4 regions of the Streptomyces lydicamycinicus genome follow, and region 1 is predicted to be linked to each of the others. Evidence: riboswitches for the same ligand, from Rfam matches in the RefSeq annotation. Region 1 holds a riboswitch; each other region holds the start of a gene.
The links. Region 1 has a riboswitch for cobalamin ahead of metE (5-methyltetrahydropteroyltriglutamate--homocysteine S-methyltransferase). Riboswitches for the same ligand answer to the same signal wherever they lie in the genome.

Region 1 (3,613 bases):
GTAGGTGGAGCGCCGGTCCTCGATCTCGGCCCAGCGGTCGCCGTAGACGTTCTCGATGACGCCCGGCTGCCGCAGGAAGTCGTGCGGGAAGCCCAGCGGCACCTCGCTGGTCCGGTCGAGCCGGTCCAGCGCGTCGGCGTCCAGGGTGACGTCGACGGCGCCGAGGTTGTCGGCCAGCTGGCTCTCCTTGGTGGCGGCGACGATCGGAACGATGTTGCCGGGCCGGCTGCGCAGCCATGCCAGGGCCACCTGCGCGGGGCTCCAGCCGCCCTGCTCGGCGACCTCCAGCACCGCGGTGAGGGTCTCCTCCTCGTGGTGGTTCGGGGTAGCGCCGTCGTCCATGGTGGCCAGCCGGCCGGTCTCCCCTCGGCGGTACTTGCCGGTGAGCTTGCCGGCCGCGAGCGGTGCCCAGGCCAGCACGGCCAGATCGAAGGCGCGGGCCTGCGGGAGCAGTTCCCGCTCCGGCGTCCGCTCCAGCAGGTTGTAGCGCAGCTGCGAGCCCGCGAACGCGGTCCAGCCGCGCAGCTCGGCAAGGGTGTTGGCCTGGGCGATCTCCCAGGCGGGCCAGTCGGACACGCCGATGTAGAGCACCTTGCCCGAGCGCACCACGTCATCGAGCGCCCGCATGACCTCCTCCACGGGCGTGAAGTTGTCCCGGGCGTGCACCCACAGCACATCGAGGTAGTCGGTGCGCAGCCGGTCCAGGCTCGCCTCCACCGACCGCACCAGGTTCTTGCGGTGGTTGCCCGCCGCGTTCATATCGCCCTGGTGGGTCATGCAGGTGTACTTGCTCGCCAGGACGAAGCGGTCCCGGCGCCCTTCCAGCAGCGCACCGAGGGTCCGCTCGGAGGCGCCGCCGGTGTAGATGTTCGCGGTGTCGATGAAATTGCCGCCCGCGTCCGCGTAGGCGTCCAGGATCCGGCCGCTGGTGTCCTCGGCGGCGTCCCGGCCCCGGTCGTCGCCCATGGTCATGGCGCCCAGGCTCAGCTCGCTCACCCGCAGACCGGTCCTGCCGAACAGTGTGTAGCGCACGAGGTTCCCTTCGTTCAACGACAGCGGTAAGTCGTGCGCCCACGCTAGGAGCTGGAGCGCACTCCAGGGCAAGCCACGGCACCGCGGGCGGGGGCGCGTTGCCTTCCCCACGGTGGCCGATGTCACCTACGGGAGATCCGGTCGCGGTGTCCGATCCGGGCGGCAGCGCCTAGGGTGGCCGGTGCGACTGGTTCGCCCTGCCCGCCAGGCAGGCGCGTCGTAAGAGGGAACCCGGTGGAATTCCGAGACTGCCCCGCAGCGGTGAGTGGGAACGACCGCCGTCATACGCACTGGGCCCGGCCGGGTCTGGGAAGCGACGGCCAGTAGATGTCCGCCTTCGGCGGATGCGCCCGCGAGTCCGAAGACCTGCCAGTGCCCCCGCGCGACCGGTGCGCGGGGTGATCTCGGTGACCTCGAGGGCGGGTCGGCGGACACTCAGGCGGGCACGGCCGGCGGAAGAGCGCCGGGTCCCGCCGGGTTTGCCGTCCCTTCGCGCCCTCGACCCGTCCCGTGGTCCATGGAGACAGACTCGCGAAGGAGAGTTCCGTGACCAGCAGGTCCGCAGCCGCGGCAGCACGAGCGACCGTGCACGGCTACCCCCGTCAGGGGCCGAACCGTGAACTGAAGAAGGCCATCGAGGGCTACTGGAAGGGCCGTGTGAGCGCCGAGGCGCTCCGTACCACCGCCGCCGGGCTGCGCCGCGCCAATTGGGAGCAGCTCGCCCGGGCCGGTGTCCATGAGGTGCCGACCGGCGACTTCTCGTACTACGACCACGTCCTGGACACCAGCGTGATGGTCGGCGCGATCCCGGCGCGGCACCGCGCCGCGGTGGCCGCCGATCCCCTGGACGGCTACTTCGCGATGGCCCGCGGCACCCAGGACCTGGCGCCGCTGGAAATGACCAAGTGGTTCGACACCAACTACCACTATCTCGTACCGGAGTTGGGGCCGGACACGGTCTTCGCCGCGGACTCCGCCGAGCAGGTCGCCCAGCTGACGGAGGCACTCGGCCTCGGGCTCGCCGCGCGGCCGGTCCTCGTCGGGCCCGTCACCTACCTCCTGCTGGCCAAGCCCGCGCCCGGCGTCGCGGCCGGCTTCGACCTGCTGACGCTGCTCGACCGGCTGCTGCCCGTCTACGCCGAGGTGCTCGCCGATCTGCGGGCGGCCGGTGCCCACTGGGTGCAGCTGGACGAGCCGGCGCTGGTCCAGGACCGCTCCCCCGCCGTGCTGAACGCCGCGGCCCGCGCCTACCGGGACCTCGGCACGCTCACCGACCGCCCGCAGCTGCTGGTCGCCTCGTACTTCGACCGGCTGGGCGAGGCACTGCCGGTGCTGGCCAAGGCACCCGTCGAGGGTCTGGCGCTGGACTTCACCGGGCCCGCGGCCGGCAACCTCCAGGATCTCGCGGCGGTCGGCGGACTGCCCGGCAAGCGGCTGGTCGCCGGTGTCGTCAACGGCCGCAATATCTGGATCAACCACTACGAGCAGTCGCTGGCGACCCTGGGCACGCTGCTCGGGCTGGCCGAGCGGGTCGATGTGTCGTCCTCCTGCTCGCTGCTGCACGTCCCGCTGGACACCGGGGCCGAGCGGGACATCGACCCGCAGATCCTCCGCTGGCTGGCCTTCGCCCGGCAGAAGACCACGGAGATCGTGACGCTGGCGCGCGGTCTGGCCCGGGGCACCGACACCATCGCGGCCGAACTCGCCGCCAACCGCGCGGACCTGGCCTCCCGGGCGGGCTCGGCACTCACCCATGACCCGGCGGTGCGCGCCCGCGCGGCGGCCGTGACCGAGGCCGACGGCCGCCGTTCCCAGCCGTACGCCGAGCGGTCCGCCGCCCAGCGCGCGCACCTCCGGCTGCCGCTGCTGCCGACCACCACCATCGGCTCGTTCCCGCAGACCGCCGCACTGCGCACGGCGCGGGCGGATCTGCGGGCCGGGCGGCTGGACGCCGAGGGGTACGAGGAGCGGATCTCGGCGGAGATCCGCGAGGTGCTCGCCTTCCAGGAGAAGGCCGGGATCGACGTCCTGGTGCACGGGGAACCGGAACGCAACGACATGGTCCAGTACTTCGCCGAGCAGCTGACCGGCTACCTCGCCACCCAGCACGGCTGGGTGCAGTCCTACGGCACCCGTTACGTCCGGCCGCCGGTGCTGGCCGGGGACATCTCCCGTCCCGAGCCGATGACGGTGCGCTGGACCCGCTATGCCCAGTCGCTCACCGAGCGGCCGGTCAAGGGCATGCTCACCGGCCCGGTCACCATGCTCGCCTGGTCCTTCGTCCGCGACGACCAGCCGCTGGGCGACACCGCCCGCCAGGTGGCGCTCGCGCTGCGCGACGAGGTCAACGACCTGGAGGCGGCGGGCACTTCGGTCATCCAGGTCGATGAGCCCGCGCTGCGCGAGACGCTGCCGCTGCGGGCGGCCGGCCACGCCGCGTACCTGGCCTGGGCCACCGAGGCGTTCCGCCTCACCACCGGCGGGGTCCGTCCGGCCACCCAGATCCACACCCATATGTGCTACGCGGAGTTCGGTGACATCCTCCGGGCCATCGAGGACCTCGACGCCGATGTCATCAGCC
Region 2 (3,613 bases), on a different contig from region 1:
CCGTAGGACTCGGCGCGGGCCATCGGCGGGACGAGGTGGTCGACGAGGGTGGCGTGCACCCGGCGCTTGGCCTGGGTGCCCTCGCCGGGGTCGTTGACCAGGAAGGGGTAGATGAGCGGCAGGTCGCCGAGGGCGGCGTCGGGGCCGCAGGCCGCGGACAGGCCCGCGTTCTTGCCGGGCAGCCACTCCAGGTTGCCGTGCTTGCCCAGGTGGACCATGGCGTCCGCGCCGAAACCGCCGTCGTCGGCAGAGGCCGCGATCCAGCGGTACGCCGCCAAGTAGTGGTGCGAGGGCGGCAGATCGGGGTCGTGGTAGATCGCGATCGGGTTCTCGCCGAAGCCGCGCGGCGGCTGGATGAGGATCAGGAGATTGCCGCGGCGCAGCGCGGCCAGCACGATGTCGCCGTCGGGGTTCCGGCTGCGGTCGACGAACATCTCACCGGGCGGCGGCCCCCAGTGCTGCTCGACGGAGTCCCGGAGTTCCTGCGGCAGCGTGGCGTACCAGCGCTTGTAGTCGGCGGCCGGAATGCGGACCGGGTTACGGGCGAGCTGTTCCTCGGTGAGCCACTCCTGGTCGTGGCCGCCGGCCTCGATGAGGGCGTAGATCAGCTCGTCACCGTCGCCGGACTCCAGGCCCGGGACCGGCTCGGCGGTCTCGTCACCGAAGTCGTAGCCGTCCGCCCGGAGGCGGCGCAGCAGGGCCACGGCACTGGCCGGGGTGTCCAGCCCGACCGCGTTGCCGATGCGGGAGTGCTTGGTCGGGTAGGCGGACAGCACCAGCGCGAGGCGCTTCTCCGCGGCCGGGATGTGGCGCAGCCGGGCGTGCCGGACGGCGATCCCGGCGACCCGGGCGGCGCGCTCGGGGTCGGCGACGTAGACCGGCAGTCCGTCCTCGTCGACCTCCTTGAAGGAGAACGGGACGGTGATCAGCCGGCCGTCGAACTCGGGGACCGCGATCTGCGAGGCGGCGTCCAGCGGCGAGAGCCCCTCGTCGTTCTCCTCCCAGGCGCTGCGCGGCCCGGTCAGGCACAGGGCCTGAAGGATCGGCACGTCCAGGGCGGCCAGCGCGCCCGCGTCCCAGGACTCGTCGTCGCCGCCCGCGGAGGCCTCGGCGGGCTTGCTGCCGCCCGCCGCGAGGACCGTGGTGACCAGGGCGTCGGCGCTCCCCAGCGCCTCGATCAGCTCCGGCTCGGGGGCGCGGAGGGAGGCCACGAACAGCGGCCGGGCGCGCCCCCCGGCCTCCTCGATCTGCTCGCACAGGGTCCGTACGAAAGCGGTGTTGCCGCTCATGTGGTGGGCGCGGTAGTAGAGCACGGCGACCAGCGGGCCGGTCTCGTTGCGCCCTTCCCAGTCCAGCGGGCCCCAGGACGGAGCGGGCTCCGGCGGCTCGAAGCCATGGCCGGTCAGCAGCACCGTGTCGGAGAGGAAGCGGGCGAGCTGGTCGAGGTTGGCGGGGCCGCCGTGCGCGAGATAGGCGTGCGCCTCGGCCGCGATGCCGACCGGGACCGTGGACTGCTCCATGAGCTGGGCGTCGGGGGCCTGTTCACCGGTGAGCACGACGACCGGCCGGTGCTGGTCCTCGGCGAGCAGCACCTCCAGGCCCTCCTCCCAGGCGCGGATGCCGCCGAGGAGACGCACGACGACGAGGTCGGTGCCCTCCAGCAGCGCGGGGAGTTCGGCGACGTCGAGGCGGGCGGGGTTGGCGAGCCGATACGGCACGGGACCCGTGGCCGCGCGGGCACTGAGCAGGTCGGTGTCGGAGGTCGACAGCAGCAGAAGCATGCGGGCGCAGGCCTTCCTCGGGGTATCCGCGCCCCGGGTGGTCGTATGGACGGCGGGAGTTCCTGGCTCACCCGGCAGCTGCCGGGTTCACAGTGGCGGGACCGCGCCGGATTCACACCGGGCTTCCTCCCTGGGGCCGTAAGGCCCTGCGCCGTCGCTGGCGTCGGCGGGCCGTCCGACCCACCGACCTGCATAGTAAGGGCTGCGGCCGAGCGAGGTAAGCGGGCCTCCGGACCTGCCGTATCGGTACGGGGGCGTGCGCCTCCGTACGCGGATCGGGCCGCGAGCTTGGCCGGATCCGGCCCGGATGGGCCACCCACCTCCGTGGGTATGCTCGCGGCCATGCCGCCCTCCCCCTCGACACGGCCCCACGGGTCCGAACCGCCCATACGGGACCGCGGTGACGCCTGCCCGGGAGCGCTGCGGCTGCACTCCGCCGCCGACGGACACCTCGCCCGAGTGCGACTGCCCGCCGGAGACTTGACGGTACGTCAGGCCGAGGCGCTGGCCGATGCCGCGGACCGGCTCGGGGACGGCCATCTCTCCCTCACCTCCCGCGGCAACGCGGAACTCCGCGGCCTCCCGGACGACTGCGGCGGCCGGCTCGCCGCCCTGCTGCGCGACGCCGGTCTGCTGCCCTCCGAGCGCCACGAACGCATCCGCAACATCCTCGCCTCCCCCCTGGCCGGACTGGACCGGCACACCCCTTCTGACGTGCGGTTGTGGGCTCGTGAGCTGGACGGACTGCTCTGCACGAGCGAGTCCGCGACCGCGCTGTCGGGCCGTTTCCTCTTCGTCCTGGACGACGGCCGGGGCGATGTGGCGGCGCTCGGCGGCGATGTGAGCTTGGTCGCAGAACCGGCCGGGACCGAGGCACCGGCGGACCACGGGGACCGGTCCGGGACCGGACAACCGGCCCGGCCCGGAGGCAGTGCCCTGCTGCGGGTCGGCGACGACCCGGCGGCCCTGCGGATCGCCGGCCCCGACGCCCCACGCGCCGCCCTCACCGCCGCCGAGGCATTCCTCTCCGCCGCCGAGGCGAGCGGCGCCTGGCGGGTGCGCGAACTCCCGGCCGGACATGGCCTGACGGCCCGGGCGGTCGCGGAGCGGCTGCGGGGGGCGGGGGTTGAGTGTGTGCTTGTGGCCGGGGCCACGGATGTGGTCGGGGCGGCGGACGTGGCTGCTGCGGCGCAGGTGGCTGGGGCCGGCACTGAGGCCGCGCCCAGCACCAAGGCCGTGGCCGAGGCGCCCGCCGCCAACGAGGCATCCACCCCCACTCCCTACGCCGACTCCTCCGCCCCCGGCATCATCGAGGGCGGCGACGGAGCGCACGCGCTCTCGGTCCTCGCGCCGCTGGGGCGGCTGTCCGTTGCGCAGTGGCGGCTGCTGGTCGCCGTCGCCGCGGCGGACGGAGACGGCGTTCTCCGGCTCACTCCCTGGCGCGGCATCGTCATCCCGGGGCTGTCCGCCGACGCGGCGGCCGCCCGTCTGCGTGAGCTGGCCGCCGCCGGGCTGATCACCGAACCTGACTCCCCCTGGCACCGCATCGGGGCCTGCACCGGCCGCCCCGGCTGCGCCAAATCCCTTACCGATGTACGGGCCGACGCCACGGCCGCGGTCACGGCGGGGAGTCCCGTCCCCACCCCCGTATCCGTATCCGTATCCGTATCCGACCCCGACACCTGCCCCGATCCCGTCCACCTCCCCGGCAAACCAGAGCGGGGGCCAGGGACGGAACCGGAGCCGGGGCCGAAGCCGAATCCGGAGCCGGGGCCGGGACCGAAGCCGCAGCCGGGACTGGAGCCGGGACCGGACAACTCAGCCCCCCTCCA
Region 3 (3,613 bases), on a different contig from region 1:
TCACCGGCATCCTGGCCACGATGCCGTACATCGCCCTCCAACTGGTCGGCATCCAGGCCGTCCTGGACGTGATGGGCATCGGCGGCGGCGAGCACACCAACTGGTTCGTCAAGGACCTGCCGCTGCTGATCGCGTTCGCCGTGCTGGCCGCGTACACCTACTCCTCGGGGCTGCGGGCGCCGGCGCTGATCGCGTTCGTCAAGGACGGGCTGATCTACCTCGTCATCGCGGTGGCGATCATCTACATCCCGATCAAGCTGGGCGGCTTTGACGCGATCTTCGACTCGGCCGGCAAGGCGCTGGCCCAGCCCGGTGCCGTGCCCGGCAAACCGCGTGGCGAGCTGGTCAGCGGCCCCAACGCCCAGTGGGCGTACGCGACCCTGGCGCTCGGCTCGGCGCTGGCGCTCTTCATGTACCCGCACTCGATCACCGCGACGCTGTCCTCGCGCAGCCGCAATGTGATCCGCCGCAACACCACCATCCTGCCGCTGTACTCCCTCATGCTGGGCCTGCTGGCGCTGCTCGGCTTCATGGCGATCAAGGCCGGCACGGACATCCAGGGCAACCCGCAGCTGGCCATCCCGCAGCTGTTCGAGGACATGTTCCCGAGCTGGTTCTCCGGTGTGGCGTTCGCCGCGATCGGCATCGGCGCGCTGGTGCCCGCGGCCATCATGTCGATCGCCGCGGCCAACCTCTTCACCCGCAACGTCTACAAGGACTTCCTCAAGCCGGGCGCCACGCCCGAGCAGGAGCACAAGGTCGCCAAGCTGGTCTCGCTGCTGGTGAAGGTCGGCGCGCTGGTCTTCGTCCTCACCATGGACAAGACCGTCGCGATCAACTTCCAGCTGCTGGGCGGCATCTGGATCCTCCAGACCATGCCGTCCCTGGTCGGCGGCCTCTTCACCCGCTGGTTCCACCGCTGGGCGCTGCTGGCCGGCTGGGCGGTCGGCATGCTCTACGGCACGCTCGCGGCCTACGGCGTCGCCAGCCCGACCCAGAAGCACTTCGGCGGCTCCAGCGCGGAGATCCCCGGCATCGGTGAGATCGGCTACATCGGTCTGACTGCCTTCGTGCTGAACGTCGTGGTCACCGTCGTCCTGACCTTCGCCCTCAAGGCCGCCAAGGCCCCCGAGGGCATCGACGAGACCAGCCCCGCCGACTACACGGCGGACGCCGGCGACGAGGGCGTCGCCGTGGAACTGCCGCCGGCCACGGAAAAGGCACCGGCAGGCCACTGAGCCACCGGTCGGCCGGCTTCCGGCAACGGGCCGTCGCGTACCCTCCGGGGCGCGGCGGCCCGTTGGCGTTCGCCGTTCTTGACCTTCCCGTCGATGAGTTCCAACCGCGCGCCTTCTTCCAAGCGGGCGAGTATCCGGGCGGCCTCTTCGAAATGCTCGGTCTCCATGATGTGCGGCCGGCCGGCGAGCGCGGTCATGAGGCCTTCTCCTTCTTCCACGGGACGGAACAAAGAACTGTCACCGACCATAGCCAAGGCCACTGACAGGCACTGTGTGATCACTCACGACACACTAGATGTGGGGGTGCACTTGAGGGGCCACCCCCACATGTATGCTCGTCCTCGCTGTCGCCGCAGGGGAATCCGGTGGGAATCCGGAACTGTCCCGCAACGGTGTAGGAGCGCGCTCGGCCGGGCGGATACCGGCCCTGGGCGCGTGCCCGTGTAGTCCGAGGACCTGCCGACGGTACGTCCGCACCGCAAGGGGTGCGGTCGTCGATACGTCCGGGCCCCGAGGGTTGGGCCGGTGGACGCCGCGCGGTGTGCCCGCGCACCCCTGCCGTCTCGGGGTGCCGCATGCTCGCGTGCGCCCGTCGTGCCCGCCCCTCCCGGCCCCCGCCGAGTGAGGGAGAGCATCGCGTGACCATCGCGCCAACGGAGCCCGCGTCAGACGCCGAGGTCGTGCCGCCCGTGGTGGCCACGCCTCCCGGTACCGCCGACGGCGGACCGGGCGAGGACGGGCCGGGTGTCGCCCTGCTGCGCACCCTGACCCAGCTGACCGAGGACCTGACCGCGACCGACCCCGGCAAGGTGGCCGCCGCCGCCCTGCGCGGCCGGCACGCCGGCTCCGACGAGGCCGAACTGCGGTCGCTGGCCACCGATGCCGCGGCCGGTCTGATCGGTGACGAGCCGCAGTACTCCAAGCTCGCGGCGCGGCTGCTCACCCTCGCGATCTCGGAGGAGGCGGCCGGACAGGGGGCGGTCGCCTTCTCCGCCTCCGTCGAGGTCGGCCACCGCGAGGGGCTGATCGCCGACGAGACCGCGGAGTTCGTCCGGGCGCACGCCGCCCGGCTGGACGCGCTGGTCGACCGGGCGCTCGCCGACGGGGCCGACGACCGCTTCGGGTACTTCGGGCTGCGCACCCTGCACTCGCGCTACCTGCTGCGGCACCCCACCACCCGTCAGGTCATCGAGACCCCGCAGCACTTCCTGCTGCGGGTGGCCTGCGGTCTCGCCGAGGACCACAGCGACCGCGCGCTGGACGACGTCGCCGAGCTCTACCGGCTCACCAGCTCGCTGTCCTACCTGCCCTCCTCCCCCACCCTCTTCAACTCCGGCACCCGCCACCCGCAGATGTCGTCCTGCTATCTGCTGGACTCGCCGCTGGACGAGCTGGACTCGATCTACGACCGCTACCACCAGGTCGCCCGGCTCTCCAAGCACGCCGGCGGCATCGGTCTGTCGTACTCCCGCATCCGCGCCCGCGGTTCGCTGATCCGCGGCACCAACGGGCACTCCAACGGCATCGTGCCGTTCCTGCGCACCCTGGACGCCTCGGTCGCGGCCGTGAACCAGGGCGGCCGGCGCAAGGGCGCGGCCTGCGTCTACCTGGAGACCTGGCACGCGGACATCGAGGAGTTCCTGGAGCTGCGCGACAACACCGGTGAGGAGGCGCGCCGTACGCACAACCTGAACATCGCGCACTGGATCCCGGACGAGTTCATGCGCCGGGTGGAGGCGGACGCCGACTGGTCGCTGTTCTCGCCCTCGGACGCCCCGGAGCTGGTGGACCTGTGGGGCGACGAGTTCGACGCCGCCTACCGGAAGCTGGAGGCCGAGGGCCGGGCGCTCAAGCAGATCCCCGCCCGGGTGCTGTACTCCCGCATGATGCGCACCCTGGCGCAGACCGGCAATGGCTGGATGACGTTCAAGGACGCCGCCAACCGCACCGCCAACCAGACCGCCGAGCCCGGCCAGGTCGTGCACTCGTCCAACCTGTGCACGGAGATCCTGGAGGTGACGAACGACGGGGAGACCGCGGTCTGCAACCTGGGTTCGGTCAACCTCGCGGCGCACCTGGGTGACCACGGCGAGATGGACTGGGAGCGGCTGGACGCGACCGTCCGCACGGCCGTGACCTTCCTCGACCGCGTGGTGGACATCAACTTCTACCCGACCGAGCAGGCCGGGACGTCCAACTCCCGCTGGCGCCCGGTCGGTCTGGGCCTGATGGGCCTCCAGGACGTCTTCTTCCGGCTGCGGCTGCCCTTCGACTCGCCCGAGGCGCAGGAGCTGTCGACCCGTATCTCCGAGCGGATCATGCTCGCCGCCTACGAGGCGTCCGCCGACCTCGCCGAGCGGCACGGCCCGCACCCG
Region 4 (3,613 bases), on a different contig from region 1:
GCGGGTGAAGACACTGCCGCCGGTGGGCTCCTCGCCGCTGAAGATCCGGCGGTTGGGCTGTGCGGCCATCAGCAGCGAGGTGGGGGTGCGGCAGGCGTGGAAGGCCTCTCCGGCGTTGCCGGCGTAGCAGCACTCCAGGACGATCACGATCCGGTCGGCCCGCGCGTTGTCCAGGTAGGACAGTACCGTGTCCTGCCAGGAGACGGTTTTGTGCCGCCGTTCCGAGGCACCGACCATGAGCTGGAGATTGCCGCCGTCCCGGCCCACCCGGCCGTGGCCGGAGAAGTACACCAGCAGCAGCCCGCGGGCCTCCTGGACGACGGCGTCCAGGGCCTGTTCGACCTCCCAGGGCTCCTGGGGCCGGCAGATGACGACCTCGCCCTTGGTGAAGAGGTCGGTGCCGGGGGCGAGCAGGACGCGTTCCAGTTCCCCGGGGTTGTCCCGCACCGCGGGGAGCGGCCGCAGGTGGCGGTAGTCGTCGACGCAGATCAGCAGCGCCCGGTTGACCTTGCCCCGTGCGTCGTATTCGGACATCCGGCTCAGTCCCCGGCGGTGCTGCCGCCCTCGTTCGCCGGGCTGCCGGGATCGGGGCGTTCGGGGGCCGCGGCGCCCGGTCCCGGTTCGCCCAGTGCGCGCAGCTCGCCGTCCCCGCCGCCGACCGCCACGGCGGGCCGTTCGCCGGTGTCGCGTTCCTCCCTGCGGCGGCGCAGCCATTCGCGCAGGGCGATGCCCAGGCTCTTGGTGATCTCGGCGGCGACCGCGCCGACGACGACGAGGATCAGGTCGTCGACGCCGATGGCCATGTCGCCGGGGCCGTCGTCGCGCTCCTGGGCCGGGCGCAGCTCCCAGTCGTGCGACCGCCGGTTCAGCCAGGGCTCGCGCTCCAGCCACGCCTTGAGGTCCTCGACGTCCTGGTCAGGATTGTTCGTGCCCGTGATCCTGATACGGATCTCGTGACGGTCAGCGCGCTGCGGCATCCCCCGGCCCCCTTCCGGCGGCCCCTTCGCCGCCGTGCACCAGATAGTGACGCGGGATCAGGTGCGCGGGCAACCGTCCGTGACCCCTCAGCCACGCTGTGGCGTGCGCCACAGCGCCTGCCACAGGGCAGCGTCGCAGGTCAAGGGTGAGTTGACGGCGTTCGCGGGGCGTGGTGGACTGCCGGAGCCATTCGGCGACAGCAGAGGAAGTCCGGTGCGAATCCGGCGCGGTCCCGCCACTGTCACCGGGGAGCGTTCCTCCAGCGAAGGCCACGGTCCGCCTCGCATACGTCCGATGACGTACGCGGGACTGGAAGGCCGGAGGACACGCCGATCCGGGAGCCAGGAGACTCTGGTCGCCGACACGTCGAGCCAGGGCGCGGACCCTGAGTGAGGACATACCGCCATGCCCGGCCGCCCCTTGAGATCGCCACTGCCCGCCGCCGCAGGGCTCCTTCGGGGCCGGGCGGGACGTCACGGACGCACCCGCACGGCGGTCTGACCCGATGCGCGGCGACCACGCGGGATATGTGTGCGGCGCGGCCCTCGGCTTTCTCGGCGACCTGATCGCGGCGGATCCTCGGCGCGGCCATCCGGTGGCCGCGTTCGGCCGGGCCGCGGGTGCCGTCGAACGCCGGCTGTGGCGTGACCACCGCGGTTACGGGGCGACTCACGCCGTGCTGTGCGCGGGCGGGGCCGCCGCCGGTGCCGCGCTGCTGGAGCGCGCAGTGCGGGGCTCGGCTTCCGCTTCTTTGCTGTCGCTCCGTGGTGGCGCCCGGGTCGCGCTGACCGCGGCAACGGTCTGGGCCGTGCTGGGCGGCACCTCGCTCGGCCGGGAGGCACGGGCCGTCGGCGGAGCGCTGACGGCGGGTGACCTGGACGTGGCCCGGGAGCGGCTGCCGCATCTGTGCGGGCGCGATCCGCAGGCGCTGGACGGGCCGCAGATGGCCCGTGCGGTGGTGGAGTCGGTCGCCGAGAACACCTCCGACGCGGTGGTGGGCGCCCTGGTGTGGGGCGCGCTGGGCGGGGTGCCCGGTCTGGTGGCGTTCCGCGCGGTGAACACCCTGGACGCGATGGTGGGGCACAAGTCGCCGCGCTACCGCCGCTTCGGCTGGGCCGCGGCCCGGCTCGACGATCTCGCCGGCTGGCCCGGCTCCCGGCTGACCGCCGCGCTGACCGTGCTCGCGGGCCCCGACCGGCGCGGTGCGCTGCGGGCCTGGCGGGCGGACGGCGGGGCGCATCCGAGCCCCAACGCGGGCCCGGTGGAGGCGTCGTTCGCGGGTGCGCTGGGCGTACGGCTGGGCGGCACGCTGGCGTACGGCGGGCGGGTGGAACACCGTCCGGTGCTCAACGGCGCGGCGCCGCCGGTGGCGGTGCCGGACATCGAACGTGCGGTGCGGCTCTCCCGCCGGGTGAGCGCGCTGGCACTGCTGACGACGGTGGCGGCGCGGGCGGCGGTCGGCGTGGCACGGGCGGCGGTCGCTCGTGGGGCCGGGGGGCGCGGGTGTGAGGCGGGACCGGTACGCGGGCGTAAGGCGGGAGCGGTATGAGGCCGTCCGTTTTTTCCCCGCCGCCCACCCCCCTTCGGGGGGTGGGCGGGTGTAGTGACCCGAAGCCCAGGAGGAGGACCCGGTGAACGGGCGGTTGAAAGCAGCCGGCGGGGCGGTCGGCGGTGGCCTGTTGGTGGCCGGTACGACGTCCGACGCCGGTAAGAGCGTGGTGACGGCGGGGATCTGCCGCTGGCTGGTCCGGCAGGGCGTCCGGGTGGCGCCCTTCAAGGCACAGAACATGTCGCTGAATTCGTTCGTCACGCGCGAGGGCGCGGAGATCGGACGGGCCCAGGCGATGCAGGCCGCCGCGGCGCGGGTGGAGCCGACCGCGCTGATGAACCCCGTCCTGCTCAAGCCGGGCAGTGACCGCAGCAGCCAGGTGGTGCTGCTGGGGAAGCCGGTGGGTGAGCTCAGCGCCCGGGGGTACTTCGGGGGGACGTCGCAGGGTGAGGCGCAGTACGCGGGCCGCCGGGAGCAGTTGCTCGGCACGGTGACCGACTGCCTCCAGGAGCTGCGGCGTACCCATGACGCGGTGATCTGTGAGGGCGCGGGCAGTCCCGCCGAGATCAATCTGCGGCGTACCGACATCGTGAACATGGGCCTCGCACGGGCCGCCCGTATCCCGGCGGTCGTGGTCGGTGACATCGACCGCGGCGGGGTGTTCGCCTCGTTCTTCGGCACCACCGCGCTGCTGTCCAAGGAGGACCAGGCGCTGGTCGCCGGGTATCTGGTCAACAAGTTCCGGGGCGATGTGACGCTGCTGGAGCCGGGCCTGGAAATGCTGCGCGGCCTCACGGGGCGGCAGACGCTGGGCGTCCTGCCGTTCGCGCACGGCCTCGGCATCGACGAGGAGGACGGCCTGCGGGTGTCGCTGCGCGGCGCGGTGCGCGAGAGCGTGGTGGCTCCGCCGCACGGTGCGGATGTGCTGCGGGTGGCGGTCTGTGCCGTACCGCTGATGTCGAACTTCACGGACGTGGACGCGCTGGCCGCCGAACCGGGCGTGGTGGTGCGGTTCGTGGACCGGCCCGAGGAGCTGGCCGACGCCGACCTGGTGGTGCTGCCGGGAACCCGCGGCACGGTCCGGGC

Region 2: linked by a shared signal. The riboswitch ahead of cobN (cobaltochelatase subunit CobN) and the one ahead of metE (5-methyltetrahydropteroyltriglutamate--homocysteine S-methyltransferase) in region 1 are both predicted to bind cobalamin.
Region 3: linked by a shared signal. The riboswitch ahead of TU31_RS03150 (ribonucleoside-diphosphate reductase subunit alpha) and the one ahead of metE (5-methyltetrahydropteroyltriglutamate--homocysteine S-methyltransferase) in region 1 are both predicted to bind cobalamin.
Region 4: linked by a shared signal. The riboswitch ahead of TU31_RS33190 (cobalamin biosynthesis protein) and the one ahead of metE (5-methyltetrahydropteroyltriglutamate--homocysteine S-methyltransferase) in region 1 are both predicted to bind cobalamin.

The regions. Positions count from the first base shown of each region.
Region 1 is NZ_BBNO01000008.1:274,172-277,784, forward strand. Features, by position in the region: gene TU31_RS27500 (aldo/keto reductase) at 1-1,032, opposite strand, end outside; cobalamin riboswitch at 1,219-1,406, shown strand; gene metE (5-methyltetrahydropteroyltriglutamate--homocysteine S-methyltransferase) at 1,579-3,613, shown strand, end outside.
Region 2 is NZ_BBNO01000002.1:676,202-679,814, reverse strand. Features, by position in the region: gene cobN (cobaltochelatase subunit CobN) at 1-1,781, opposite strand, end outside; cobalamin riboswitch at 1,818-1,950, opposite strand; gene TU31_RS08400 (ferredoxin-like domain-containing protein) at 2,124-3,613, shown strand, end outside.
Region 3 is NZ_BBNO01000001.1:729,845-733,457, reverse strand. Features, by position in the region: gene mctP (monocarboxylate uptake permease MctP) at 1-1,238, shown strand, start outside; cobalamin riboswitch at 1,564-1,716, shown strand; gene TU31_RS03150 (ribonucleoside-diphosphate reductase subunit alpha) at 1,877-3,613, shown strand, end outside.
Region 4 is NZ_BBNO01000011.1:67,074-70,686, forward strand. Features, by position in the region: gene TU31_RS33180 (VWA domain-containing protein) at 1-534, opposite strand, end outside; gene TU31_RS33185 (effector-associated constant component EACC1) at 540-977, opposite strand; cobalamin riboswitch at 1,181-1,330, shown strand; gene TU31_RS33190 (cobalamin biosynthesis protein) at 1,484-2,527, shown strand; gene TU31_RS33195 (cobyric acid synthase) at 2,610-3,613, shown strand, end outside.